One region of the Peptostreptococcus equinus genome, then DNA from elsewhere that is predicted to be linked to it. Evidence: a T-box and tRNA genes for the amino acid it is inferred to sense, from the RefSeq annotation. Region 1 holds a T-box; the other holds one or more tRNA genes.
The links. The T-box of region 1 lies ahead of thrS (threonine--tRNA ligase). A T-box ahead of a tRNA ligase gene usually reads a tRNA of that ligase, here a tRNA-Thr.
Positions count from the first base shown of each region.

Region 2: it has a tRNA-Thr gene. The T-box ahead of thrS (threonine--tRNA ligase) is inferred to sense a tRNA for this amino acid. The anticodon was not compared.

Region 1 covers NZ_CP114052.1:612,645-627,883, reverse strand. Annotated here, with positions in the region: gene rplT (50S ribosomal protein L20) at 1-8, opposite strand, end outside; gene rpmI (50S ribosomal protein L35) at 34-231, opposite strand; gene infC (translation initiation factor IF-3) at 258-776, opposite strand; gene O0R46_RS03300 (methionyl aminopeptidase) at 1,049-1,915, opposite strand; partial or broken gene O0R46_RS03295 (carboxylesterase family protein) at 2,029-3,459, opposite strand; gene O0R46_RS03290 (ECF transporter S component) at 3,726-4,328, shown strand; gene O0R46_RS03285 (hypothetical protein) at 4,368-4,796, opposite strand; gene thrS (threonine--tRNA ligase) at 5,120-7,045, opposite strand; T-box leader at 7,184-7,399, opposite strand; gene O0R46_RS03275 (DUF445 domain-containing protein) at 7,546-8,154, opposite strand; gene O0R46_RS03270 (DUF6873 family GME fold protein) at 8,251-8,946, opposite strand; gene O0R46_RS03265 (glycosyltransferase family 4 protein) at 8,977-10,227, opposite strand; gene O0R46_RS03260 (protein phosphatase 2C domain-containing protein) at 10,255-11,118, opposite strand; gene O0R46_RS03255 (isocitrate/isopropylmalate dehydrogenase family protein) at 11,291-12,322, opposite strand; gene O0R46_RS03250 (aconitate hydratase) at 12,315-14,264, opposite strand; gene nifV (homocitrate synthase) at 14,290-15,239, opposite strand, start outside.
Region 2 covers NZ_CP114052.1:1,770,594-1,785,832, reverse strand. Annotated here, with positions in the region: gene tkt (transketolase) at 1-1,805, shown strand, start outside; rRNA gene rrf (5S ribosomal RNA) at 2,128-2,244, shown strand; tRNA gene O0R46_RS08930 (tRNA-Asn) at 2,248-2,319, shown strand; tRNA gene O0R46_RS08925 (tRNA-Glu) at 2,331-2,402, shown strand; tRNA gene O0R46_RS08920 (tRNA-Val) at 2,406-2,481, shown strand; tRNA gene O0R46_RS08915 (tRNA-Thr) at 2,488-2,562, shown strand; tRNA gene O0R46_RS08910 (tRNA-Lys) at 2,584-2,656, shown strand; tRNA gene O0R46_RS08905 (tRNA-Ser) at 2,664-2,752, shown strand; tRNA gene O0R46_RS08900 (tRNA-Ser) at 2,764-2,856, shown strand; tRNA gene O0R46_RS08895 (tRNA-Pro) at 2,863-2,939, shown strand; tRNA gene O0R46_RS08890 (tRNA-Ile) at 2,956-3,032, shown strand; rRNA gene O0R46_RS08885 (16S ribosomal RNA) at 3,216-4,730, shown strand; rRNA gene O0R46_RS08880 (23S ribosomal RNA) at 5,086-7,984, shown strand; tRNA gene O0R46_RS08875 (tRNA-Met) at 8,036-8,111, shown strand; tRNA gene O0R46_RS08870 (tRNA-Glu) at 8,122-8,193, shown strand; tRNA gene O0R46_RS08865 (tRNA-Gly) at 8,214-8,287, shown strand; tRNA gene O0R46_RS08860 (tRNA-Val) at 8,300-8,375, shown strand; tRNA gene O0R46_RS08855 (tRNA-Asp) at 8,394-8,470, shown strand; tRNA gene O0R46_RS08850 (tRNA-Gly) at 8,480-8,554, shown strand; tRNA gene O0R46_RS08845 (tRNA-Arg) at 8,571-8,644, shown strand; gene cdaA (diadenylate cyclase CdaA) at 8,855-9,703, shown strand; gene O0R46_RS08835 (CdaR family protein) at 9,740-10,648, shown strand; gene buk (butyrate kinase) at 11,041-12,123, shown strand; gene O0R46_RS08825 (ATP-binding protein) at 12,206-12,883, shown strand; gene O0R46_RS08820 (4Fe-4S dicluster domain-containing protein) at 12,942-13,157, shown strand; gene O0R46_RS08815 (3-methyl-2-oxobutanoate dehydrogenase subunit VorB) at 13,176-14,237, shown strand; gene O0R46_RS08810 (thiamine pyrophosphate-dependent enzyme) at 14,237-14,998, shown strand; gene O0R46_RS08805 (2-oxoacid:acceptor oxidoreductase family protein) at 15,001-15,239, shown strand, end outside.

The DNA of each region.
Region 1 (15,239 bases):
CTTGCCATTATACTTCCTCCTAATATCTATATCCTACTTGTATGGTAATAATTGTGCTATTCTCTTTGCATCTCCATCACTTACTAAAGTTGACTGTCTTAAATTCATCTTAGTTTTCGCAGATTTCTTAGTAAGTATATGACTCTTATAAGCCTTAGCTCTCTTTAGCTTTCCGCTTCCTGTTCTTTTTAATCTCTTTGCTGCACCTCTATGTGTTTTCATCTTTGGCATAACAAAATCCTCCTCTCAAATTTTATCTATTTCTTTGGATCTATAATCGCAACCATATTGTTACCCTCAAATTTTGGGGCTTTATTTGGTTCTCCAAACTCATTTACTAATTCGATGAATCTCATCATCACTTCTTTACCTATGTCCTTATGACCTAATTCTCTACCTCTAAATCTAAGTTCAACTTTAACCTTATCTCCTTTTTGTAGAAATTTAATTGCCTGATTAGATTTAGTCTTTAAATCATTATCTCCAATACCTGGTCTTAATCTAATTTCTTTGACACTTACAACCTTCTGCTTTTTCTTAGCATCTTTTTCTTTTCTTGCTTGCTCGTATCTAAACTTACCGTAGTCCATGATTTTGCAAACAGGAGGCTCAGCATTTGGAGAAATCATTGCCAAGTCCAAGTTTTTTGCACTAGCAGCTTCTAAAGCTCTATTAATTGATACAATTCCTAACTGTTCTCCAGTTTCTGATAAAAGTCTTACCTCTTTAACTTTAATCTCTTCATTGATTAATATTTGTTTACTAATACTAGACACCTCTTCTTTCTAAAAATAATAAAGTCTAAATGGAATACTACTCCAACCCGGTATGGTAACTTTTAATTTATACAATAAAAAAGACGGATAGTAATCCGTCATAATAAGCATAATTATAGCATACAATAAATTGTATTTTAAACTTATTAACCACACTAAGCTTTGCCGTATGGTGAGAACAGATTCTACTTCTTTTCTACTCTATCTATTCTACACCATGGCATTTTTTTTGTCAATATGTTATATTTATTTTTTTCTAATCTTTATATTTATTACCAAGATATTAGTTCATATCCGTCCTCTGTAACAAGTATTTGGTGTTCCCACTGAGCTGATAGTGAACCATCTCTTGTATATGATGTCCAACCATTCTCCTTATCTACATATACATTTGCTTTTCCAATATTAATCATAGGCTCTATTGTAAATACCATACCAGGTACCATCAGCATTCCAGTATCTCTTCTTCCAACGTGAGAAACAAATGGTTCTTCATGAAATTCATTTCCTATTCCATGTCCTCCAAACATTGTAACCACAGAATATCCATGTTCATCAGCATGTTCTTTTATTGCTGCTCCTATATCACCTATATGTCCCCAAGGTTTAACTTGTTCTATACCTTTTTCTAAGCATTCTTTTGTAAATTCTACTAGTTTTCTTGCTTCATCAGATACATTCCCCACCATAAACATTCTTGAAGCATCTGAAAAATATCCATTTTTTATAGTAGATATATCTACATTAATAATATCTCCATCTTTTAAAATAACTTTTTCACTTGGTATACCGTGGCAAACTTCATTATTTATTGATGTACAACAAGACTTTGGAAAACCCTCATAGTTTAAAGGTGCAGGTATTGCATCGTGTTCTATAGTATAATTATATACTAACTTATCTATATCTTCAGTACTCATTCCTGCTATTATTTTACCTTCTAAAAAATCTAGTATTCCTGTATTAACTTTTGCACTGATTTTTATTCCTTCTATATCTTTAGCCGTTTTTATATTAAATCTTTCTGGTACTATATGACCTTTTAATTCATATTCTCTTATTTTTTCATCTAAACTCATATGGCATTTTTTATATTTTAAACCACTACCACACCAGCATTTATCATTTCTACTGTCCATTTTTACCTCCTATAATATTACTTTACCCTATAATCATACCACAATATTATAGATTTAGAACATTAAAATAAATAATCTACACATACTACTATCTAAAATAAAACTAGTTTATATCATTCATATAAACTTATATCTTTCCATAGATCAAATTTTTTAGAATTAGGATTATATTCAATGCTTGGTCTAGTGTTGAGTATAAATGTAAATTTATTCTTTTCATCATATTTTTTCCAAGTCATTGGCCAATTACCATTAGGATTTCCATTTTTACAAAATTGAACAAAACCTCCATGCATAAATTCATATATTTTTTTCAGTCTCTTTTTAGAAGTTAATTTATTGAACTTATAGGCTGTGCCTTTCCAAGTATCAAGAGCCGAACATATATCTGTAGCATGCGTTGCCCCTAATTCCATAATTTCATTTAAGAAAGTAACAAAATCATACCTATATGAATATACGTCATTATATTTACTCTGAGCTATAGTACATTTAATCGAATCTACCCAAAATAGCCTGTCACTACTAATTGATTGCATAGCATTTTTTTCATTCAAATGGCCATATATTTTTTTAAACTCTTCAAATTTATTGGCATAGTTATTACTGTATAACATTTTTTTTATTTCTAACCATGTTCTGGGTATAGTATTCATCATATAAAATAAGTTACCCTCATCTTTAGTTGTTCCAAAAATACATTTTACATCTTTTGAAATACCTAATTCTAATGCTTCCCACGCTTTATAAGGTAACAAATCATCAATTACCGGACCTGATACAAATAACCCTGGAAATAATTTATTATTTCTTTTAAATACTTCTTGTGCTGCAGGATAAAAATCCTAATAAGTCATATCTCTCAACTTATAAACTTGATCTTTTTCTAAACCTAACTTTTTAAGAAATATCCCATTGTTTAATTCCTGTGTTCTATAAGTGTTTATATTGCCTGCTAAGCCGCTCATTGCAATAGCTTTATTAAAATATCCTCTCATATATGGACAAGAAAGCATTGCATAAACTCCCGTGCCACCGGCTGATTCACCGCATATCGTAATATTTTCAGAATCTCCACCAAAATTTTCTATATTATTTTTGACCCATTTAATCGCTATCATCATATCAGATATCGCACAGTTAGAGTCAAAGCTAGAATCTAATTTTGAAAAATCATAAAATCCAAAAGGTCCTAATCTATAGTTAAAGTTTACTCCTATAATTCCATCCTTTGGAAAGCTTTGAAGAGAAAATTCAGGCGCCGAACCCTCACCATTATGATTGCCACCACCATATATCCATATAAAAACAGGGGCTTTGATGGCTTTCTTAGGGGACCATATATTTAAGTATAAGCAATCCTCACTTGATTTTATTTCATTTTCTTTTAAATTTACTAATATACCACCACCAAATTGATATGGTCTATTAGACATTTTTCTACAATTTAATATTCCATCCCAACTATCTTTTTTTACAGCTCTCTTAAATCTAAGCTCATTAATTGGTGGATTTGCAAAAGGTATGCCAAACCATTTATACATACCATCTTCTTCAAATCCTTCAATCAAACCGGATTCTGTATTTATAATCAAACTCAAACTTATCAACCTTCCCTCGAACTAATATAGGTTTAATTTTAAACATTATTGCTTAATCTATATTATAACTCACCTTCATTAATATTTAAAGAAAATACTAGCATTGTACCCATACACTCTTATTTTTAATTTAGCTTTTAACTATTAGATTGACTTTTAATTGCCTTGAATATAGAATCAATTATAGATTCTATGTGGAGGTATTATAAATGAATAATAAAAAAATAGCAAAATTAGCACAAGCTGCAATATTAGCCGCCCTGTGCTTTGTAACATTTACTTTTTTACAAATTAAAATACCAGTTCCTGGTGGAGATGCAACATCAATACATTTTGGTAATGTATTTTTAGTATTAGCCGCATTATTACTAGGTGGAATGTATGGTGGATTGGCTGGTGCAATAGGTATGACTCTTGCAGATTTGATGGATCCAGTCTATATATTAGTGGCACCAAAAACTTTTATTTTAAAATTAATAATAGGATTAATAATTGGTGCAGTGGCTCATAAAAAAGCTCATATAAATGAACATATAGATAAAAAATATGTGTTTAAATGGTCACTAATAGCTTCAATATTAGGTATGACATTTAACGTTTTTGCTGACCCTATAGTAGGATATTTCTATAAAATATATATATTAGGTCAACCAGCAGACATAGCTTCAATTTTAGCTAAATTGAGCGCTGGAGTAACTTTTTTTAACGCCATTACCACAATTATAATAGCTATGGTTATTTACAGTGTATTAAGACCAATACTAATCAAATCCAATCTATTATTAGACTTTAAAAGAAATACAAATAATTAATAAAATATCATAAATATAAAAATAACTGAGAGTTAACTCTCAGTTATTTTTATATGCTTCTATTCTATTAGTTATGAATATAATAATAAATAATAGAAAATATATTAATGTATTATTTATTAACTCTTTGATATTTAATTCTCTTATAACTTCGACATTATTATATACTGCAATCTCTAAAACTGTCGGTATAGTCAAAAATAAAAATAAATTAAGTACTGATAGTACCATGTTAAACATAGCTATAAATTTTATGTATTTATTTTTTACATAATACACTAAAAAATAACTGATTATGGATAGTAGAGAATAAATAGTAATTGCATTTTTCATATTATCAGCTCTTATACTCTTATAAATCAAAAATAATATTGGCATAAATACAAAAATTTTTAAGAGTATTGAAACAATTTTTCTCTGATTAATTTTTTTTCCAAAAAGTTCATTTATTTTATAAATAGTATTCATTCTACAGTCACCACCATTTTTACAGTTATTTATTATCTATCCATTTAGCATATTTATCTTATATATTATAATTTTTCGCTAAATACATTAATAGTATAACATTTTCGTTAAATAAGTTCTATAATATAGTTACGATAATTATAAACAAATTTTATCAATGTTTTTGATAATCTTGACAATATAATATAGAAAAAAGTTATAAATATTAATTGTCAAAATCTATCTTCACTCAAAAAGATAAAAATAGAGAATCTATATAATTTTATTGTCCTTTTTTAAATAAATGATAAAAGCGCCATTTAATGGCGCTTTTATCATTTATTTTATAGTACTTCTACTTCTACATTTTCTCTGTCAGAAATTTGCTTTTGGATTTTTTCTAAGAACTCTTCTATCTTCATTTCTCCTAATTCACCTTCATCTCTTGATCTAACAGAAATATTTCCACTTTCGCTTTCCTTTTCTCCAACAACTATCATATATGGTATTTTTTCTAGCTGAGCTTCTCTAATCTTGTATCCAACTTTTTCAGTTCTGTCATCAAGTTCTACTCTAATACCAGCATCAAATAGTTCTTCATTTACTTTATTTGCAAATTCGGCATATTTATCAGATACTGATATTACCTTTACCTGACAAGGTGCAAGCCATACAGGGAATTTACCTGCATAGTTTTCTATTAATATACCTGTAAATCTTTCAATTGAACCAAAGCAAGTTCTATGTAACATTACCGGTCTATGTTTTTCTCCATCCTTGCCTACATATGTAGCATCAAATCTTTGTGGTAGCTGCATATCTAACTGAACTGTTCCACACTGCCAAGTTCTACCTATACAATCTCTTAGATGGAAGTCTATCTTAGGTCCATAGAATGCACCATCACCTTCATTAAGTATATATTCTACACCCATCTCTTCAAGAGCACCTCTTAAACCATCTTCAGCTATTGACCATTCTTCATCTGTTCCCATAGAGTCTTCTGGTCTTGTAGATAATTCTATATGATAGTTAAATCCAAACTTCTTATATACTCTATCAAATAGTTTTATAACACCAATTATTTCTTCCCTTATCTGCTCTGGTAAACAATAAATATGAGCATCATCTTGTGTAAAGGCTCTAACTCTCATAAGACCATGTAATGCTCCAGAAAGTTCATGTCTATGTACTCTACCTCTTTCAGCAACTCTCATAGGAAAATCTCTATAAGAATGTAAAGAAGATTTGTAATGAATTAATGATCCTGGACAGTTCATTGGCTTGATCGCATAATCTTCGTCATCTATTTTTAAAGTATACATATTTTCTTTATAATGGAACCAATGCCCTGAAGTCTCCCATAACTTTCTATTTAATATTAAAGGAGTTTCTATTTCTACGTAATGAGCTTTTCTATGTTCTTCTTCCCAATATTTCATTAATGCAGCTTTTAATGCTGTACCTCTTGGTAGGAATAGTGGAAATCCGGGTCCTTCATCAGGAATCATAAATAAAGCTAATTCTTTTCCTAATTTTCTATGGTCTCTCTTCTTAGCTTCTTCCATCATCTTTAAATAATCATCTAAGTCTTTCTTCTTTTCGAATGAAGTACCATAAACTCTTTGAAGCATTTTATTATTTTCATCACCTCTCCAATAGGCACCTGCTATTGATTGAAGTTTGAAAGCTTTTATTTTCTTTGTTGATTGAAGATGTGGTCCACTACATAAATCAACAAATTCACCCTGTCTATACATTGATATCACTTCACCATCTGGAAGGTCTTTAATCATTTCTACTTTATAGTCTTCTCCAATTTCTTCCATCATGTTGATAGCTTCTTCCCTTGAAACTTCAAATCCTTCTATATCTAAATCTTCTTTAACTATCTTTTTCATTTCAGCTTCTATTTTTTCTAAATCTTCTGGAACTAATCTATAATCTAAATCAAAATCATAGTAAAATCCATTTTCTATTGCTGGACCGATAGCTATTTTCGCTTCTGGATATAGTCTTTTTAGCGCTTGTGCGAATATATGTGCACTTGTGTGTCTAAATACTTCCTTACCTTCAGCATCATCGAATTTATAGAAACTTACTTTACAGTCTTTTTCTACTTTTTCATTTAGTGATGCCATCTTGCCATCAATTGATCCAACTAATACACTTCTAGCAAATCCATCACTTATTCCTTTAGCTATATCTAAAAGTGATGATCCTTTTTCAACTTCCACTATATTTCCGTCTTTTAATTCAATCTTTAACATAATAACCTCCGACATTTTTAAATTCTTTATTTTTAAAAAAACCATATTTACCCGTCATCTTCTGAATATACATAATTTCCGGACAATTAATTAATTCAGTCAATTTATGTAAATAAAAAACTCGTCTCCAAATATAAAATTTGGGACGAGTGTGTTCGCGGTTCCACCCAAGTTGGTACAAAAATAGTACCCTCTCGAAGACTTTAAGGCAGTCAACCGAGTCTTTTCACATATGCTACTGGACTCTGCTCAAAGGTAGTTTTCAAATAAGTCTGTCTAGTCGAACTTTCAGCCGGTGATTCAACTTCTCTGTAGATGATATTTATTTTACTTTTCCTTTTTCATCGCATTTATATGATATTTAAAATATTAACATATACTTTTTTATTTTTCAAGTCATTTTTAGAATATTTTATTTATTTTTTATTAATAATCAAAATATTAATAAAATTAAATTTATAACAAGTATTTCCACTTCAAATATCTACAATAATTTAATTTTATATAAATACTGTTATTAATCCCTGTACTATACCAATTATAAATCCCAACAGTAATCCTAAATTTTCTATATGAGTCAATTCTTTCTTAGATAAATTTATTATCATATTTTCAAGTTCAATCAAGTCTAGTTCATTTATTTTTTCTTCCACCATCTTGGCTATATCTATTCTAGATTTAGCTTTATCTTTAGCTAATTCCATCAAACTATCTAAACCTCTATCAAGTTCACTTTCTACTATTTCATCTATTGATGAGAATATCATAGGTTTAAACATAGATGGTATAAATGATATTTTTTCGTTTATTATAACTTGAAGTCTAGCTTTAGCATATTCTTTTAATCTGTCTTTATCATCTTCCACTATTAAATTTTCAATAATAGCATCATAATCTACTAACTCTTCTCCTACGGCTTTACCTATATTATATGCAATTTCTGATTTTCTCTTAGGTATTAAACCCACTATTTCATATCCTATAATTGGTATTCTTATTGGATTTAGTGGTTTAAAAAGCATTTTCACTGCTATTACATTAGTACTATATCCAATTATTCCCCCTACTACAGCTAGTAATAATATTCTTATAATTATTTCTTTTCCCATTATTTCCTCCATTTATAAAATTCACTTACAATAATATTATATTTATCTTTATTAAATCTAAATATTTAGATTTAATACTATTATTTTTTATTGCTACTAAAAAACTATACAAGATCCGTAGTCTCTCAGTTTCCCCTCACTTAAACAAACAATTTTCTTATTCCTATATTCTATAAATTTTCTTATACTTTGACCATCTGGATGTAAATCTATATTGCCAAAAAAACATATAGTTTCATCTCCTAGTTTTCCGGATGCACCGCCAATAAAACCATAGTCCATATCAAATAAATCAATATGCCCAGCTTGAATTAATAATACATCTAGCCCTTCTTCTATAACATTTTTATATATACCCTTATCAGATGTTATTAAAGATTTTTGATCAACTTGGCATATTGAACAGTTCGCATAACCTTGATTAATATCTATAAGTTTAGTTCCATTCTTTTTTAGCTGTTCTAATACTATTTTATCAGTACACTCAATGTTTGCAATTGCGTATTCACCCATATAAGAAACATTATAGGCAACATCTTTAGGATAATTTTTAGATAAACGTGTAGAACCACACTCAATTTTTTGGCCTTTCAAAATTATACTGTAATATTCATATGATTCAGGGCTAGCAATAAATATTTTACCATCAAAAAATAGGCATATATCGACATGAGATTCTATAGCACTATAGAGATACTCATGCTTATATGATTCAATCACATTGTATCCTATTGATGACAAATTACTTTTTATTTCTTTGCTAATTCTTCTATCGACTATTATATTTTTCAAAATAGTACCTCTACTTCTTATAAATATAAATTATTTATTTACTAGTTCATATAATTTTTTACCAAGACTATCCCATGATAAACTACTTATATTAATACTAGTATTTCTATTTCTTTTTCTATAATCAATAGCCTTATCCAAGGCTTTTGAAATATCTTCTATAAACTGAGGTATATAATCTTCTTTTGGTTGAGATACATTTATCATTTCCGGTAATTTTACAAAATTCAACAAGTCATTCGATACTATATCTTTACCTAGCCATCCTCTCATCCCCTCTATATCACTACATATGACATAGTTTCCACAAGCCATTGCTTCTAATATTACCAGTGGCAAGCCTTCATAGTACGAAGGTAGTACAAATATATCAGAACAATTTAATATTGTTGCCATTTTTTCTTGACTTACTCTTCCTGTAAATTTTACACAGTACTTACAAGTAGATGCCATTTCAAGTATTGTTCTATATTCATTTTCATCACTTGCCTGTCCCATAAAAACAACTTCTATATCGTCTTTTTCATATTTTAGTAAATTTAACGCTCTAATAAATTCTCTTAGCCCCTTACTAAAAGCAATCTTTCCTGCATAAGCTATTTTAATTACTTTTCTTTTATATATTTTACTTTTAATATTTTCATTTATATTAAATATTTTTTTATTATATCCACTTCCCAATACTTCTACTTTTTCTCTATTTTCAATAGCAAATATCTCTATAATATCTTCTTTTTGTGCATCGTGTAAAGCAAATATAATATCAATTTTAGGTATCATTTCAAGAATGTACTCTTTCATAAAAATATTTGTTTTCAATTGTCTTAAACACGTTCCATGGCAAATAGCACATACTTTTATATTTTTATACTTTTTTTCTATAATTTCTACGCAAATAGAACTTGTATAATATAGATGATGACATATTATTAAATCAGGTTTGAAACTATTAATTTTTTTTATTAATACCTCTTCAAAAACAGATTTTATTGCCATCGCCTGGTAATTAGTAATATCTCTGTACCTAGTGCTTGGATAAGGCATATTGTCACTCATTCCAGGAACATTAAAATCAAGTTTACCAGTATTATATACAACTGCTTCAACACTAACATTTTTATTAAATTTATTTCTTATTTTTTCTATGTCATCATATTTATCAATACCTACAATCATAGCTTGCTCACTGGATAAGTTTCCCATAGCATCAATTATTCCAGTCATATATACACCACTGCCTGTATAATCTGGCTTTTGAGCACTAATGTGCAAAATTCTCATAAAATATCCCCTCATTTAACTATTCGTTTATTCATTTATTTTTTCTATATTTATACAAAGACAAGTGCAATCATCCTTATCTTTAAATCTAGGTATTCTCCTAATTCTATCTTTATCATCTTCAAAATTTCTTATTTGATTTATCATAATATCAATACCATATTTGAAAGTTTCGTCTATTAATAAATCTTCTTCAATTAATCTATACTTGTCTGAATATGAGTAATATCCATCACTTGCTATCATTATTCTAATATCTTTTTCTATATCAATAATTCCGTACTTTGCCTTATCAATTGCTTTTTCATCAAAGCTTAATATCCAATAACCATCATCACAATTATTCTTCATTCTATTTTCAATAATCTGCTCTGATAAAATACTTAGACTTTCACTAAGATCAATACTATAAAAATCTTCCATATCTAGCATCGCATTAAATATATTATTGTCCAACTTACTCACACTATCATCATGTATTATTTGTACTTTGCATCCATCATCAATGTATAGTCTACAATCACCTAATATAAAATATTCCAATTTTTCGTCATTAACTCTTATTATAGTTATTGAGGCAGATGGAAAATCTATTTTTTCTACTTTTTTCCCTACACAAAATTTTTGGTAATCATCATCTACTTTTTTTATACCCTTATACATAATATCTTTTAAATTTATGTCTTTAAAAGAATTGTCGTTCAAATATTTATCCCACCAGTTAGTATACCAATGTGCATCACTTATATCATCACTTAAATTTCTTTTATTTAATCCTGTAGCACCATCCAATACCCAAAAAGTATTTTCTTTATATCCACAGGCGTCTTCATTTATTTTACCTACTCCTATTTCACTTTTAAATTCAACCTTATCTACTTTAACTGACATATTTTTATCCTCATAATTATATTATTTATCTAAAAATTCCTAACTAATAGAATCTCTTTATAATATCTTATTTATTATAAAATATATAACTCAAGTTATTTTAACATTAAAATAAGGAAGATACAATCATTAAGATCGTATCTTCCTTCTATCTATAGAGAGGAATAATGTGCTAATTAATCTTTATCAATCTACATAGTTCATCGGAAAATTCGCTGGTACTTGCATTCCCACCTAAATCTCTTGTCAAAACTTTTCCCTCTTCAAAAATTTTTTGTAACGCTAATTCTATTTTATTTGCCGCATTATATTCTCCAATATATTTTAACATCATTACAGCTGACTGAATAATAGCAGTAGGATTAGCAATATTTTTTCCAGCAATCTCTGGCGCACTACCATGAACCGCTTCAAAAACTGCATATTCTTGCCCAATGTTTGCACTAGGTATCATGCCTAATCCTCCAACAAGTCCTGCACCTAAATCTGACAATATATCACCATAAAGATTAGGCATAACTAGTACATCAAACTTTTCAGGATTAAGCACTAAATTCATGGCTGTGGCATCAACTATCATATTATCTCTATATACAGAATCATTTTTATCCATATCAATATAGATACCATTTTTATCACATACTTCATTAAAAATATCCAAAAATAATCCATCAGATATTTTCATTATATTAGCTTTATGAACACCAGTTAACCTTTTATAAGAATTATTCTTTGTATAATCACAAGCAAATTTCACTATTTTTTCGCAGGCTGGTCTAGTTATTATTTTTATAGTTTCTCCTGCATAATCTCCTATCTTGTGCTCAATTCCAGCATATAATCCTTCTGTATTTTCTCTAATAATTGTGAAATCTAAATCGCTATATTTACTCTTTACGCCCTTAAAACTTTTTATAGGTCTTACATTTGCATACAAATTTAATTCTTTTCTAAGAGCCACATTTACACTCCTGAACCCTTTACCTACTGGTGTAGTAACAGGACCTTTAATTGCAATTTTATTTTTCCTAATGCTATCTATTACATACTCTGGCAATGGTGTACCATATTTTTCAAGGACTTTTTCACCAGCTACTACCTCTTCCCATTCTATTTGAACTCCTGTAGAGGCCACTACTTTTTTCATAGCCTTTGTTACTTCTAGACCTATTCCATCTCCCGGTATCAAAGTAATATTATACATATAAAACCTCCTTAGAGTTTTTTATCTTGATTGAATTCAGTTTTCCACCTGCTAAAAGCATATTTATTTCATTGTCATTGAATCCAGTTTTGACAAAAAAACTTGTTCCTCTATTAATATTGTTTACAAGTATTCTATCTGCTTTTATTCCACTTTTCACATCAGTAATAACTAACTCATCCATCTTATTAATTAAGTCATAATCTTTTTCATTTTCAAATACTAATGGTATTATTCCGCTATTTATTAGATTCGCTCTGTGAATTCTTGCAAAAGATTTAGCTATTACAGTCTTTATACCTAAATATAATGGAGCTAATGCAGCATGTTCTCTAGAAGATCCTTGACCATAGTTATCTCCACCAACTATAAAACCACCAGAGTTTGCCATACATCTATCAGCAAATTTGTCATCTATAGTACTGAAACAGAAAGTTGACAAATGAGGTATATTACTTCTAAAAGGTAATAATTTAGCATTTGAAGGCATAATATGATCGGTCGTGATATTATCACCTGTCTTAATAATTACTTTTCCTTGTATATTTTTTGCTAAAATCGTATTTAAAGGGAATGGTTTTATATTAGGTCCTCTAACAACTTCAACATTTTCTGATTCTTCACTAGGTTCAATTATCATTGAATCATCAATCAAGAAATTTTCTCTATAAATTCCTTCAAAATCAACTTTAAAATCTATATCTCTAGGATCTCTTAAATATCCATATATTGCACTGACTGCTGCAACTTCTGGACTAGTTAAATAAACACTAGCAGAGTTTGTTCCACTTCTTCCGAAAAAATTTCTATTAAATGTTCTTAAAGATATTCCATCCGTTCCTGGAGATTGTCCCATACCTATGCATGGCCCGCATGAATTTTCTAAAATTCTTGCACCAGATGCAATTATATCAGCCAAAGCCCCATTTCTTGCTATCATTTCCATAACTTGCCTTGATCCAGGAGCGATTACTAAACTCACATTTTGAGCTACTTTTCTTCCTTTTAATATTCTTGAAACTTTCATCAAATCTTCATATGAAGAGTTTGTACAACTACCTATAGCAACCTGATCTATTTTTATTGGTCCTATTTCCTTACATGTTTTTATATTATCTGGACTATGAGGTGCTGCTACCATCGGTTCAAGCTTGTCTAAGTCTATTTTTATTATTTCGTCATAAACAGCATCATCATCTGCCAATAGCTCTGACCAATCATCTAATCTATCTTGAGCCTTGAAAAATTCTTTTGTTTTATTGTCAGAAGGGAAAATTGAAGTTGTAGCACCTAATTCTGCTCCCATATTAGTTATGGTAGCTCTTTGTGGAACTGATAAACTTTCAACTCCTATTCCTCCATATTCATATACTCTCCCTACACCACCTTTGACAGTCTCTCTTTTTAAAACTTCTAATATTATATCTTTTGAAGCAACCATAGGGTTAAGTTTTCCAATTAATTCTACTTTTGTTACACGTGGTATATTTATTGAATATGGCTCTCCTGCCATAGCAAGTGCTACATCTAATCCACCGGCTCCTATAGCCAACATTCCTACGCCACCAGCAGTAGGTGTGTGACTATCAGATCCTAATAGTGTATCTCCAGGCACAGAAAATCTTTCTAAATTTACCTGATGACATATACCATTACCTGGCTTAGAAAAATATATACCATATTTTTTAGCTACGGTTTCTATATATTTATGATCATCTGCATTTTCAAATCCCTGTTGTAACATATTATGATCTACATAGGCAACAGATTTTTTTGTCTTTACTTTATCTATATTCATGGCTTCAAGTTGCAAATATGCCATAGTACCAGTTGAATCCTGTGTAAGTGTTCTATCTATTTTAATAGTAGCTGGACTACCAGCTACCAATTCTCCCTCTACTAGATGTTTTTCTAATATTTTATATACTATATTTTTTCCCATACAATTACCTCTCTCTATAAATTTCTTAGCTATTTAAACTTCTATATATATAAGCCAACTCCTTATCAAATAACGATCTTTTTAATTTTACTGAAAGACTTCTCACTTCATCAAGTATTCTTGTAGCTTGTTCATCAGTCAATTTTACATCATATTCCATAAATTTATTAATGATGGCAGCCTTTCCTGAATGCTTGCCTATTACTATCTGTCTTTCTAGCCCAACTTCTGCTGGGTCAAAAGCTTCATAGTTCCTTGGATTTTTTATAGCACCATCTGCATGTATACCTGATTCATGCCTAAACATATTACTTCCTACTATTGCTTTCCATGCAGGTAATTCTCTGCCAGATGCATTTGATACATATTCAGATAATTCTTTAAATCTTCTAGTATCAATTTTTGATTCATACTTTAATACATGTATCAAAGACATAAGTACTTCTTCTAGAGCTGCATTGCCAGCTCTTTCCCCAAGACCATTTACTGTTACACCTACATAATTCGCACCACCCAATATACCTCCAATGGCATTAGCAGTTGCCATACCGAAGTCATTGTGTGTATGCATTTCTATATCAAAATTTGTAGCTTTATAAATTTTTTCTATTTTATTTCTAATTGTAAATGGATCCATTACTCCTACTGTATCACAAAATCTAAATCTATCAGCACCAGCCTGTTTAGCACATTCTATAAATTCTATAAGGAAATCATCATCTGCTCTTGAAGCATCTTCACCATTTACAGATACATATAATCCATTTTTCTTTGCATATTCTGTAGTCTTAACCATTTGTTCTAAGACCCAATCTCTTGAAGTCTTTAATTTGTTTTCTATATGAATATCTGATACCGATATTGATATTGCCACTGCATCGACACCACAATCTATACTCTGCTCAACATCGCCAATTACAGCACGATTCCAAGCCATTATACTAGGTTTTAGGTTTTTCTTTACAATTTGTTTTA
Region 2 (15,239 bases), 840 kb from region 1:
CTGCAGGTCATGGCTCAGCTTTAATATATTCTCTACTTCATATGTTTGGATATGAAGGTGTAACTATCGAAGAATTAAAGAAATTTAGACAGTTTGGATCTTTGACTCCAGGGCATCCAGAGTATCGTCACACTAAAGGGATAGAAGCAACTACAGGTCCTCTAGGTGCTGGTGTATCTACAGCAGTTGGTATGGCTATAGCAGAAGCTCACCTTGCAGAAGTATTTAATAAGGAAAACTATCCAGTAGTTGACCATTATACATTTGCAATGACAGGAGATGGTTGCCTGATGGAAGGTGTATCTTATGAAGCATTATCTTTAGCAGGTACTTTAAAGCTAGACAAATTTATAATACTTTATGATTCAAATAATATTACAATAGAAGGAGATACTGATTTTGCATTTACTGAAGATGTAGAAGCAAGATTCAAGGCCTTTGGATATCAGGTAATAGTAGTAAAAGATGGAAATGATTTAGAGGCAATTTCTAAGGCTATTGAAGAAGCTAAGGCCGAAAAAAATAAACCATCTATAATAATAAATAAAACACAAATAGGATTTGGTTGTCCAGCTAAGGTAGGTAAGGCGAGTGCTCATGGTGAACCTCTAGGCGCTGAAAATGTACAAGCTTTTAGAGAATGCTTAGGATGGGAAAGTCAAAATGAATTTGAAATTTCTGATGATATATATAATCACTATAGTGAATTGGCTGAAAATGGCATTCAAAAAGAAAATGAGTGGAATGAAATGTTTGCAGCATATACAAAAGAATATCCTGAAATGAAAAAATTATGGGATGAATATTTTGCTGATGTAGATATGTCTAAAATAATGGATTCTAAAGAATATTGGGAATTTGAAAATAAGTCTATGGCTACAAGAGCGACATCAGGAACGATTATAAATAAATTAAAAGATTTGTATCCAAACTTAGTGGGAGGATCTGCAGACCTTGCACCTTCAAATAAATCAGAAATGAAAGATGCAGGATTCTTCTCTCCACAGAATAGAGGAGGAAGAAACATACACTTCGGAGTAAGAGAAATGGGTATGACAGCAATAACAAGTGGTATATATCTACATGGTGGATTAAAGCCATTCTGTGCTACATTCTTTGTATTCAGTGATTTTATGAAACCGATGATAAGATTAGCTGCATTAATGGGATTACCAGTGACATATGTATTAACTCATGACAGTATAGGTGTAGGCGAAGACGGGCCAACTCATGAACCAGTAGAACAATTAGCTATGTTAAGATCAATACCTAATATAAATGTATTTAGGCCAGCAGATTATACAGAAACTGCTGTAGCTTGGGCTACTGCTATGCAGTCAAAGGATAGACCAACAGCATTAGTACTTACTAGACAAAATTTACCACAGTTAAAGGGATCTTCTCAAGATGCCTTTAAGGGAGCGTACATACTAGAAGAAGCTTCTAATAAAGAAAATATTGATTTAATAATAATGGCTTCTGGATCAGAAGTTGAACTTGCTGTAGGTGCAAAGGAAGAACTAGAAAAAGCCGGTAAATCAGTAAGAGTAGTATCAGTTCCTTGTATAGATTTATTTGAAGATCAGGATTGTGCATACAAAGAAGAAATATTACCATCAAGTGTGAGAACTAGACTGGCAGTTGAAGCTGGGGAACCAATGCCTTGGTATAAGTATGTTGGATTCGAAGGCGATGTAGTAGGAATGACTACATTTGGAGCATCAGCACCTGCTGAAGAACTATTTAAGCACTTTGGATTTACAGTAGAGAACGTAGTTAACAAAGCTAAGGCTTTATTAAAGTAATTACTATTATTTTACAAATAACAAAAAATATATTAAATTATTACGTTATTTTTATAAATAGTGTAATAATGATTAGAGAAAAATAAAAAATATTTTATAAAAAATTATGGGTCATTTATTATTAATTATAAACTTGACCCATTTTTTTGTATTTTTTTTCAATAAGGTTAAAATAAAAAAACCTTAAATTTCAATATATACAAGTGAAGTTGGAAAAATAATGAAAAAAAAATAAAAAAACTTTTCAAAAAGTGTTGACGGCTATATATGATTATGATAATATAATACTTGTCCTTGTGAGGGACGGAAAAATGAAAGAAAATGTGGTTATTATAGCAAAGAGGATACACCTGTTCCCATACCGAACACAGAAGTTAAGCTCTTTAGCGCTGAAGGTACTTGGTGGGAAGCTGCCTGGGAGAATAGGACGTAGCCACGTTATTCCAAGGTAGCTCAATGGTGGAGCAACCGGCTGTTAACCGGTAGGCTGTGGGTTCGAGCCCCACCCTTGGAGCTTTCACACTTGGCTCCTTGGTCAAGCGGTTAAGACACCGCCCTTTCACGGCGGTAACAGGGGTTCGATTCCCCTAGGAGTCATATGGGAGTATAGCTCAGCTGGGAGAGTATCTGCCTTACAAGCAGGGGGTCACAGGTTCGAGCCCTGTTACTCCCACCATATTAAGCTGGTGTGGCTCAACGGTAGAGCAGCTGACTTGTAATCAGCAGGTTGTAGGTTCGATTCCTATCACCAGCTCCACTAAAAGAATATTTTTATCATGGTCTATTAGCTCAGTCGGTAGAGCACTTGACTTTTAATCAAGGTGTCCCGCGTTCGAATCGCGGATAGATCATTTCTACGGAGAGGTGTCCGAGTGGTTTAAGGAGCTGGTCTTGAAAACCAGTGATGTCGTAAGGCACCGTGGGTTCGAATCCCACCCTCTCCGCCATTTTTAATTTTGGAGAAGTACTCAAGAGGCTCAAGAGGATCCCCTGCTAAGGGATTAGGCTGGATTAAACCGGTGCGAGGGTTCGAATCCCTCCTTCTCCGCCATTAGGACGAGGTGTAGCGCAGTTTGGTAGCGCACGTGGTTTGGGACCATGGGGCCGGGGGTTCGAGTCCCTTCACCTCGACCATTTTTTTGCCTAACGAGGACCATTAGCTCAGTTGGTTAGAGCGCCCGGCTCATAACCGGTAGGTCTGGGGTTCGAGTCCCTGATGGTCCACCATTTGAACTTTTAATAAATGGAATGAACTTTGAAAATTGAACAGCAGGTTAATTCAATAAGCTTTAAATAGCAAATTGATTAATCGTTTAAACTTGATAAGACAATAGTTTTTCAAGATTTAAACCACAAACAAACCAAGCCAGATATTTTAGAGATAACAATAGTCTGAGCGCAGAACAAATTTTTTATGAGAGTTTGATCCTGGCTCAGGATGAACGCTGGCGGCGTGCCTAACACATGCAAGTCGAGCGCGACTTATTGATGCTTGCATCTTTAAGTTGAGCGGCGGACGGGTGAGTAACGCGTGGGTAACCTGCCCTATACACATGGATAACATACTGAAAAGTTTACTAATACATGATAATGTACATTTATGGCATCGTAGATGTATCAAAGTGTTAGCGGTATAGGATGGACCCGCGTCTGATTAGCTAGTTGGTGAGATAACAGCCCACCAAGGCAACGATCAGTAGCCGACCTGAGAGGGTGATCGGCCACATTGGAACTGAGACACGGTCCAAACTCCTACGGGAGGCAGCAGTGGGGAATATTGCACAATGGGCGAAAGCCTGATGCAGCAACGCCGCGTGAACGATGAAGGTCTTCGGATCGTAAAGTTCTGTTGCAGGGGAAGATAATGACGGTACCCTGTGAGGAAGCCCCGGCTAACTACGTGCCAGCAGCCGCGGTAATACGTAGGGGGCTAGCGTTATCCGGATTTACTGGGCGTAAAGGGTGCGTAGGTGGTCTTTCAAGTCAGTGGTTAAAGCCTACGGCTCAACCGTAGTCAGCCTCTGAAACTGGAAGACTTGAGTGCAGGAGAGGAAAGTGGAATTCCCAGTGTAGCGGTGAAATGCGTAGATATTGGGAGGAACACCAGTAGCGAAGGCGGCTTTCTGGACTGCAACTGACACTGAGGCACGAAAGCGTGGGTAGCAAACAGGATTAGATACCCTGGTAGTCCACGCCGTAAACGATGAGTACTAGGTGTCGGGGGTTACCCCCCTCGGTGCCGCAGCTAACGCATTAAGTACTCCGCCTGGGGAGTACGCACGCAAGTGTGAAACTCAAAGGAATTGACGGGGACCCGCACAAGTAGCGGAGCATGTGGTTTAATTCGAAGCAACGCGAAGAACCTTACCTAAGCTTGACATCCTTTAGACCGGTGTTTAATCACACCTTCCCTTCGGGGCTAAAGTGACAGGTGGTGCATGGTTGTCGTCAGCTCGTGTCGTGAGATGTTGGGTTAAGTCCCGCAACGAGCGCAACCCTTGTCTTTAGTTGCCAGCATTTAGTTGGGCACTCTAGAGAGACTGCCAGGGATAACCTGGAGGAAGGTGGGGATGACGTCAAATCATCATGCCCCTTATGCTTAGGGCTACACACGTGCTACAATGGGTGGTACAGAGGGTTGCCAAACCGTGAGGTGGAGCTAATCCCTTAAAGCCATTCTCAGTTCGGATTGTAGGCTGAAACTCGCCTACATGAAGCTGGAGTTACTAGTAATCGCAGATCAGAATGCTGCGGTGAATGCGTTCCCGGGTCTTGTACACACCGCCCGTCACACCATGGGAGTCGGAAACACCCGAAGCCGATTATCCAACCGTAAGGAGGAAATCGTCGAAGGTGGAGTCGATAACTGGGGTGAAGTCGTAACAAGGTAGCCGTATCGGAAGGTGCGGCTGGATCACCTCCTTTCTAAGGAGAATTACCTGCTGTTCAATTTTGAAGGTTCATTTAACATGAAAATTTCAAATAAAAATACTTTCAATAAGTATCATAAAGCTCGTGAAATATTTTTGACATAATTTAAGAGACGCACTTAAAAAATAGGATGGAACATACAATTAGTATGTGACTGAGTATTTTATAAGGAGTATCTTAAAGAATACAAAAAGATAAACGAGTATTGTACCTTGAAAACTGAATATATTGTGATATACAATGACATCTAATAAAATGATAGTAATCTATCCAAGAGAAAACTTGTAAAAACACCAATTATTCTTAACAAGACGTAAGTCTTAAATTTAGAAAAATCTCAATAATAACTGGTCAAGTTATTAAGGGTGTAGGGCGGATGCCTTGGCACTAGGAGCCGATGAAAGACGTGATAAGCTGCGATAAGCTTTGGGGAGTGGCACATACACTTTGATCCAAAGATTTCTGAATGAGGAAACTCACTTGAAGTAATGTTCAAGTATCCCTAGATGAATACATAGTCTATGGAGGGGAACTCAGGGAACTGAAACATCTAAGTACCTGAAGGAAGAGAAAGAAATTCGATTCCGTAAGTAGCGGCGAGCGAACGCGGAAGAGCCCAAACCAAGTTAGTTTACTAATTTGGGGTTGCGGACATGTCACAAAGGAGAGGTATTGTGAGTAGAACAGTTCTGGAAAGTTCGACCACAGAGGGTAATAGTCCCGTAAACAAAGCAAGAAGACTCCGACATGATCCAGAGTACCACGAGACACGTGAAACCTTGTGGGAAGCAGGTGGGACCATCCACCAAGGCTAAATACTACCTAGTGACCGATAGTGAATAGTACCGTGAGGGAAAGGTGAAAAGAACCCCGGGAGGGGAGTGAAATAGAACCTGAAACCCTACACTTACAATCTGTGGGAGCGCATTATTCGCGTGACCGCGTACTTTTTGTAGAACGGGCCAACGAGTTACGTTATGTGGCAAGGTTAAGCACTTCAGGTGTGTAGCCGTAGCGAAAGCGAGTCTTAACTGGGCGAATTAGTTACATGACGTAGACCCGAAACCGGGCGACCTACCCATGAGCAGGATGAAACGAAAGTAAAATTTCGCGGAGGTCCGAACCCACGTACGTTGAAAAGTGCGGGGATGACTTGTGGGTAGCGGTGAAATTCCAATCGAGCTCGGAGATAGCTGGTTCTCCTCGAAATAGCTTTAGGGCTAGCCTTGAATGTAGAGATGTGGAGGTAGAGCACTGAATGTCCTAGGGGGTATTGCACTTACCGAAGACTATCAAACTCCGAATGCCATAATCTTTTATTCAGGAGTCAGACTGTGGGTGATAAGGTTCATAGTCGAAAGGGAAAGAGCCCAGACCGTCAGCTAAGGTCCCAAAATGTATGTTAAGTGGTAAAGGATGTGGGATTGCATAGACAACCAGGATGTTGGCTTAGAAGCAGCCATTCATTTAAAGAGTGCGTAATAGCTCACTGGTCGAGTGATCCTGCGCCGAAGATTTCCGGGGCTAAAACATACTACCGAAGCTACGGCATCAAATATGATGGGTAGAGGAGCTTCCCATGCAGGATGAAGCAGTACCGTAAGGAGCTGTGGACAGTATGGGAGAGAGAATGTTGGCATGAGTAGCGAGATGAGGGTGAGAATCCCTCAGGCTGTAAACCCAAGGTTTCCAGGGGAAGGTTCGTCCTCCCTGGGTTAGTCGGGACCTAAGCTCAGGCCGAAAGGCGTAGGCGATGGATAACAGGTTGATATTCCTGTACTACCGATAATCGTTTGAGAGATGGGATGACACAGTAGGATAAGCTGAGCACACTGTTGGTTATGTGTGTCTAAGTATTGAGGCAGATCAAATAGGCAAATCCGTTTGATTAATGCTAGGATACGAATGGGAGCGAAACTAAGTAGCGAAGCAGCTGATTTCACACTGTCGAGAAAAGTCTCTATCGAGATTAAAGGTACCCGTACCGCAAACCGACACAGGTGGGTGAGGAGAGTATCCTAAGGCCAGCGAGAGAACTGTTGTTAAGGAACTCGGCAAAATGACCCCGTAACTTAGGGATAAGGGGTGCCCCAGAAATGGGGCCGCAGAGAATTGGCCCAAGCGACTGTTTACCAAAAACATAGGTTTCTGCTAAGTCGCAAGACGATGTATAGGAGCTGACGCCTGCCCGGTGCTGGAAGGTTAAGGGGATCTGTTAGAGCAATCGAAGCAGTGATCTTAAGCCCCAGTAAACGGCGGCCGTAACTATAACGGTCCTAAGGTAGCGAAATTCCTTGTCGGGTAAGTTCCGACCCGCACGAAAGGCGTAACGATTTGGGCACTGTCTCAACAACAGACTCGGTGAAATTGTAATCCCGGTGAAGATGCCGGGTACCTGCGACAGGACGGAAAGACCCCATGGAGCTTTACTGTAGCTTGACATTGGGTTTCGATACTACATGTACAGGATAGGTGGGAGACTATGAAATCAGGGCGTCAGTTTTGATGGAGTCACCCTTGGGATACCACCCTTGTAGTATTGGGACTCTAACCATAGGCCATGAATCTGGTCTTGGGACACTGTCTGGTGGGCAGTTTGACTGGGGCGGTCGCCTCCCAAAAGGTAACGGAGGCGCTCAAAGGTTCCCTCAGTACGGTCGGAAATCGTACGAAGAGTGTAAAGGCAAAAGGGAGCTTGATTGCAAGACATACAGGTCGAGCAAGGTAGAAATACGGACTTAGTGATCCGGTGGTTCTGAATGGAAGGGCCATCGCTCAACGGATAAAAGCTACCCTGGGGATAACAGGCTTATCTCCCCCAAGAGTCCACATCGACGGGGAGGTTTGGCACCTCGATGTCGGCTCATCACATCCTGGGGCTGTAGTTGGTCCCAAGGGTTGGGCTGTTCGCCCATTAAAGTGGTACGCGAGCTGGGTTCAGAACGTCGTGAGACAGTTCGGTCCCTATCCGTCGCAGGCGTAGGAAATTTGAGAAGATCTGTCCTTAGTACGAGAGGACCGGGATGGACATACCTCTGGTGTACCAGTTGTTCTGCCAAGGGCATAGCTGGGTAGCTATGTATGGAAAGGATAAGCGCTGAAAGCATCTAAGCGCGAAGCCAACTTCAAGATAAGATTTCCCACCGCAAGGTTAAGATCCCAGGAAGACTACCTGGTTGATAGGTCAGAGGTGTAAGTGCAGCAATGTATGTAGCTTACTGATACTAATAGATCGAGGACTTGACCAAAAAAGATGACATAATACATAATATATTCAGTTTTGAAGGTACAAACAATATCGCGGAGTGGAGCAGTTGGCAGCTCGTCGGGCTCATAACCCGAAGGTCGGAGGTTCGAGTCCTTCCTCCGCAACCAGATTTATTCTGGCTCCTTGGTCAAGCGGTTAAGACACCGCCCTTTCACGGCGGTAACAGGGGTTCGATTCCCCTAGGAGTCATTTTTTTTTATATTTTATATGCGGGTGTAGCTCAATGGTAGAGTTCTGGCCTTCCAAGCCAGCTGTGAGGGTTCGATCCCCTTCACCCGCTCCATTTTCTGTATGTGGGAGTATAGCTCAGCTGGGAGAGCATCTGCCTTACAAGCAGGGGGTCACAGGTTCGAGCCCTGTTACTCCCACCATAAGAAAGAAATTAATGCGGCCTGGTAGTTCAGTTGGTTAGAATGCCAGCCTGTCACGCTGGAGGTCGAGGGTTCGAGCCCCTTCCAGGTCGCCATTTTTATATGCGGGAATAGTTCAGTGGTAGAGCGCGACCTTGCCAAGGTCGAAGTCGCGAGTTCGAATCTCGTTTCCCGCTCCAAAATATTTATTATCATGGGTGCATAGCTCAGCTGGATAGAGCAACGCCCTTCTAAGGCGTGTGTCCGGGGTTCGAATCCCTGTGCGCTCATTAAGACTACTTATAAAGGTAGTCTTTTTTTTGTATTTTTCTTTATTAATTTTTTAAAATTTTTTAAGATTTATAAATTGATATAGACTATTACCCATCTCTTATATGTGGTAAAATAAAATGTAGAATTATTTTTTGGGAAATTCATTAATTAAAACGAAAAAATTTTATTTCGAAAAAGTAATCTTAGTAAAATCTAGGAGGTCTTCAATGTTAGCAATTAACTTGATTATAAACAATATAACTCAAATCCTGACAAAAATAAGTATAAATGATGTAGTTGATATATTGATAATATCCTATATTTTTTATCAAATGTTAAAATTTATTAAAGATACAAGAGCAGAACAATTATTAAAAGGTGTAATATTTTTGCTCATAGCTACTCAATTAAGTGGATTGTTTAAATTACATACTTTGTACTGGGTGTTAGTAAAAATACTAGAAGTTGGATTTATATTGCCGTTTATAATATTCCAACCAGAGCTTAGAGCAGGTTTAGAACATATAGGTAGAAATACAAGTATAGTTAGAATTGGCAAAAATTCTGATGTTGAAAATGATAAAATAATAGAAGATTTAGTAGAAGAAATTTTAGAGAGCACTTATGACCTTGCCTCAAAGAAGATAGGAGCTCTACTGGTATTAGAAGGAAAGACAAAGATAAAAGAAATAGTAGAGACTGGTATAAAAATAGATGGTCAAGTAACTAAACAGTTATTAGGAAATATTTTTATTCCTAATACCCCATTACATGATGGAGCTGTAATAATAAGAGATACAAAAATAAAGTCTGCAGCTTGTTTTTTGCCATTGACTCAAAGAAAAGATTTAAGCAGTGAATTGGGAACAAGACATAGGGCAGGAATAGGTATAAGTGAAATATCAGATTGTCTTACATTGATTGTATCTGAGGAAACTGGTGGAGTATCTATAGCTAGATCAGGAAAAATATATAGAGATGTCACAAGAGAAAGACTATACAATATACTTAAAAATTTTTACAAGACAAAATCAGAGAGTAACTGGAAGTTTATTGGAGATAAGATAAAAAAATAATGTAAAAATGTAATAGGTAGAGTAGAGGTGTAATGAATGGAAAAAAAGATTAGAGATAAAGCTAATATAAAATATAAGGTTATTTCTGTTGTTGCTTCTATAGCTCTTTGGCTATATGTAATTGCTGTTGTGGATCCAGATGACAAAAAGGTCATAGAAAATGTTCCAATTACAATTACAAATGTAAGTGAAATAGAAAAAGAAAGATATGTGATTTATCCAAATAAAAATGTGACTACAAATGTCACTGTTTCTGGTAAGTTATCCGAACTGCAGAAATTAAATGCAAATAATGTACGAGTTTATGGAGAAGTGGTAAGACCAGTAGAAGGTAAGAATATTGTAAACTTGACTACCAACATTTCAAACCGGGTTTCTAGGGAATTAAAGGATAATACTTATGTAATAAATCTTGAGAAAAAACTTACAAAGAGAGTTCCAGTTAAGATAAAGCAAAATAGTATGCCTAAAGAGAATATTTATTCTATAGAACAATCATTTGATGAGGTGACAGTTAGTGGACCTAGAAGTCTTATAAATCTCGTTGATTATGTAGGAGGTAGTCTAAAACTAGGGGATAAAACGAATTCGAAAGTCAATCAAAAAGTTAAGCTATTGGCTTTTGATAAAGATGGACATCAGGTAAATGTAGATATATCAGAAAAAGAAGTAGAGGCAGAAGTAACTTTTTACATTGAAAAAAATGTACCTATAAAAATAGATTATGATGGAAGTCAATATGATGCTAAGAATCTTACCATATCACCAAGTGAAGTTACAATTAAGGGAACAAAAGATTCTATAGATCATATAAGTGAAATAAAAACACAAAATATTGATGATAGTAATATTAAGGATTTTATTGGGAAAAAAATAAAATTGCTTATACCTAATTCAATTGAGATAAAGGATTCTATAAGTGAAGTAGATCTTAATAAAAAATAATTTATTAAAAAATATTAAATTTTATAGAATTTTGTATAAAAATAAAACAAATTGAAAATATAATACTTGTTAAAAATCACTTGTGAAAAATAATATATATATAAGTAAAATTAAAATACTATTTGTATATGCTTAAAAAAATAAAATTAAATATAATATAAAATTTGCTTGCATTAAAAAAATAAGGTTATCGGTTTATTGTTAATTTTATATTTTTCTTGCAAGTTTTTTACTTTAGTAATAAAATAGTATATGAAAGAAAGATTTTTATACATTTTGTGTAATATGAAAACGTTACAACAAGAGATAGGATGTATAAATATTTTTTTTGCAAAGATAAAATAAATAATCTATTATCAAATAATAATGGGAAAAATGTTTGGAGGTATAAAATGAAGGAAGTATATAGAATACTAGCTATAAATCCAGGATCAACTTCAACTAAGATAGCTGTATATGACAATGATAAGGAAGTTTTTGAGACTACTTTACGTCATTCATCAGAGGAAATTGCTCAGTTTAAACAAATATCAGATCAATTTAACTTTAGAAAAGAAGTTATAGAAAATGAAATAAAATCTGCCAATATCGAACTATCAAGTTTAGATTGTGTAGTAGGTAGAGGTGGTTTATTGAAGCCTATAAAGGGCGGAACTTATAGTGTAACTGAAAATATGTTAGAAGACTTAAGGGTAGGTGTATCTGGACAGCATGCATCGAATTTAGGCGGTATAATAGCTAACGAATTTTCAAAGGAACTTAATATACCTGCTTATATAGTAGATCCTGTTGTTGTTGATGAAATGGAAGAAATAGCAAGAATATCAGGTATGGCTAATATAGAAAGAAAGAGTATTTTTCATGCACTTAACCAAAAGGCTATAGCAAGAAGATACGCTGAAGAAATTGGTAAAAAATATACTGATCTTAACTTAATAGTTGCACATATGGGTGGAGGAGTTTCTGTAGGAGCTCACAAGGCTGGATGTGTAGTGGATGTAGCTAACGCTCTTGATGGAGAAGGACCATTCTCACCTGAAAGAAGTGGTGGAGTGCCAATAGGTCAGTTGGTAGAAATGTGCTATAGTGGAAAATATACAATTTATGATATTAAGAAGCTTATAACAGGTGCTGGTGGACTTGTATCGTATTTAAATACAAATGATGCTAGAGATGTTGAAGCTATGATAGAAAAAGGAGATAAGAAGGCTGAATTAGTATATTCAGCAATGGCTTATCAAATAGCTAAAGAAATAGGAGCTTGTGCTTCGGTATTATCAGGAAAGGTTGATGCAGTATTATTAACAGGTGGTATAGCTTATTCTAAATCATTTACAAAGATGATAGAAGAAAGAGTATCATTTATAGGAAATGTAAAGGTATATCCTGGTGAAGATGAAATGATAGCGCTTACTCTTGGTGCACTAAGAGTATTAAAGGGAGAAGAAGAAGCTCAAAGTTACGATGCACAGTAATTTAACTAAATTTCTATATGGTATGTGTTTTGCATACCATATAGATTTAAATAGTACTGAGTAACTAGGAATGGAGAAAGAAATGGAAAAGACTAAGAGAATAAGAATAATAACTGGTCACTATGGTAGTGGTAAGAGCGAATTTACTGCGAATTATGCATTAAAGCTTAGAAAAGAAATAGAAGGTAAATTTGCTGTAACTGACCTAGATGTGGTAAACGTTTATTTCAGATCAAGAGGTTTAAAAGATATGTTTGAAGAAAATGGTATACACATGATTTCTAGTTCAGTTGATGCTCCTACACTTGATATTCCAGCATTATCTGCTGAAATTCACACTCCATTACTAAATGATGACTACAACAATATAATAGATTTAGGTGGTGACAAAGTAGGAGCCACAGTTATAGCTCGTTATAGAGATATGATAAAAGATGATGACTACGATATGTTTTTCGTGGTTAATGCAAACAGAGAAAAGACACAGACTGCTGAAGAAGTTATGAAATATATTGACGAAATTGAGGAAGCTTCAAAATTGAAGATAACTGGATTAATCAATAATACTCATATGCTAAAAGCAACAACTATTGAAGACTTAGAAAGAGGCCAAGAAGTATGCCGTCAGGTATCTAAAGAGAGAAATTTGCCTATTAGGTACGTTTCTTGTTTGGAATCTTTAGTTAAGGACATCCCAGCTGATTTTGAAGGTGAAATTATACCTATCAAATTGATGCTAAGAGAAGGATGGATGATGTAGCTGTGTTTTTTATATATTAAACTATTTAGACTAATTTTTATTTTAAGGAGGCAACACAATGGCTAAAGGTAGAGTATCTTTTGATCAAAAGTACTGTAAGGGTTGTGGACTTTGCGTTTCTGTATGTCCAAAAGGAATAATTGAGCTTGACCTATCAAAGGTTAACTCAAAGGGATATAACCCAGCACATGTTGAAAAAATGGAAGAATGTATCGGATGCGCAAGCTGCGCTATGATGTGTCCTGATGCAGTAATTACTGTAGAAAGAGATTAATTTTAGGGGGGATTATTAATGGCTAAGATACTAATGAAAGGTAACGAAGCATTCGGTAAGGCTGCTATAACAGCAGGATGTAGACATTTCTTCGGTTACCCAATAACTCCACAAAGTGAGTTACCAGAATATTTATCAAGAGAATTACCAGCAATAGGAGGAACTTTTGTTCAGGCTGAATCTGAAGTAGCTGCTATAAACATGGTTTATGGTGCAGGTGGATGTGGTGCTAGAGTACTAACTTCTTCATCTTCTCCAGGACTAGCATTAAAGCAAGAAGGTATAACTTATTGTGCAGGTGCTGAAGTACCATGTGTTATATTAAACGTAGTGAGAGGTGGCCCTGGTCTAGGATCAATACAACCTTCTCAATCTGACTACTTTATGTGTACAAGAGGTGGTGGTGATGGAGACTACAGAACTCCAGTTTACGCTCCATCAAGTGTACAAGAAGCATGTGATATGATTCAGGATGCTTTTGATGTTGCTGAAGTATATAGAACTCCTGTCCTAGTATTACTAGATGGTATGATAGGACAGATGATGGAACCAGTTGATTTTGATAGACCAAGAAAGCAGAGAGAAATTCCTGCTAAGGATTGGGCTACAACTGGAACAAAGGGAGAAAGAAAACCAAACATAATAAACTCTCTATACTTATCTCCTGAAATTCTTGAAGAACATAACTATCATTTAGGTAGAAAATATGATCTTATAGAAAAAGAAGAAGTTCAGGTTGAAATGGATAGAACTGAAGACGCAGAATTAGTATTCGTTGCTTATGGAACAATGGCAAGGGTTGTTAAGAACTGTGTTGAAGATCTACGTGAAGAAGGATACAAGGTTGGTCTAATAAGACCTAAGACTGTATGGCCTTATCCATACCACGCATTTGATGAAATCCCAGCTTGCAAGGATTTATTCGTAATCGAAATGTCAATGGGGCAGATGGTGGAAGATGTTAAGTTAGGCTCAAACGGAAGACATAACGTACACTTCTATGGTAGACCAGGTGGAATGGTTCCAGAACCAAAGGAAATAGTAAGAAGAGCAAAAGAAATTATGGGAGGTGTTAAGTAATGGCTGTAATTTTCGAAAGAACTAAAGGTTTAACTGATGCACAGACACATTACTGTCCAGGATGTACTCATGGTATTATCCATAGACTAGTTGCAGAAGTTTTAGAAGAAATGGATCAGTGCGGAAATGCAGTAGGAGTTGCTCCTGTTGGATGTTCAGTACTTGCATATAATTATTTTAATTGCGACATGCATGAAGCTGCTCATGGTAGAGCACCAGCATGTGCTACAGGTATAAAGAGAGTTTTACCAGATCATACTGTATTTACATATCAGGGAGATGGTGACTTAGCTTCAATTGGTACTGCTGAAATAGTTCATGCAGCTAATAGAGGTGAAAAAATAACAGTTATATTCGTTAACAACACTACTTACGGTATGACAGGTGGACAGATGGCTCCTACTACACTAATAGGTGAAAAAGGAACTACATGTCAGGGTGGTAGAGATCCTGAGCTTCATGGTTACCCAATCAGAATAGCTGAAATGATATCTACTTTAACTGGTGCTGTATATGTAGAAAGAGTAAGAGTAGATACTCCTGCAGAAGTTAGAAAGGCTAAAAAATGTATTAGAAAAGCTTTCGAAGTTCAGAAAGCAGGTCTTGGATTCTCAATGGTAGAAGTGCTTTCTACTTGTCCAACAAACTGGGGTAAAACTGCACCAGACGCTTTACAGTGGTTAAGAGACAATATGGTTCCTTATTTCCCAGTTCAGAATTTTAGAGACGTTGATATTGAAGCTGCTAAGGAGGAAAAATAATAATGAGTACATCTAGAGTTATTTGTGCCGGATTCGGTGGTCAGGGTGTTATGTCTATGGGTCAGTTAATGACTTATGCTGGAATGATTGAAAATAAGGAAGTTTCTTGGTTACCTTCTTATGGTCCAGAAATGCGTGGCGGTACAGCTAACTGTGCTGTTACAATTTCAGACAAGCCAGTAGGTTCTCCAATTATAACTGATGATGCAACAGCTGCTATCATCATGAACTCTCCATCTTT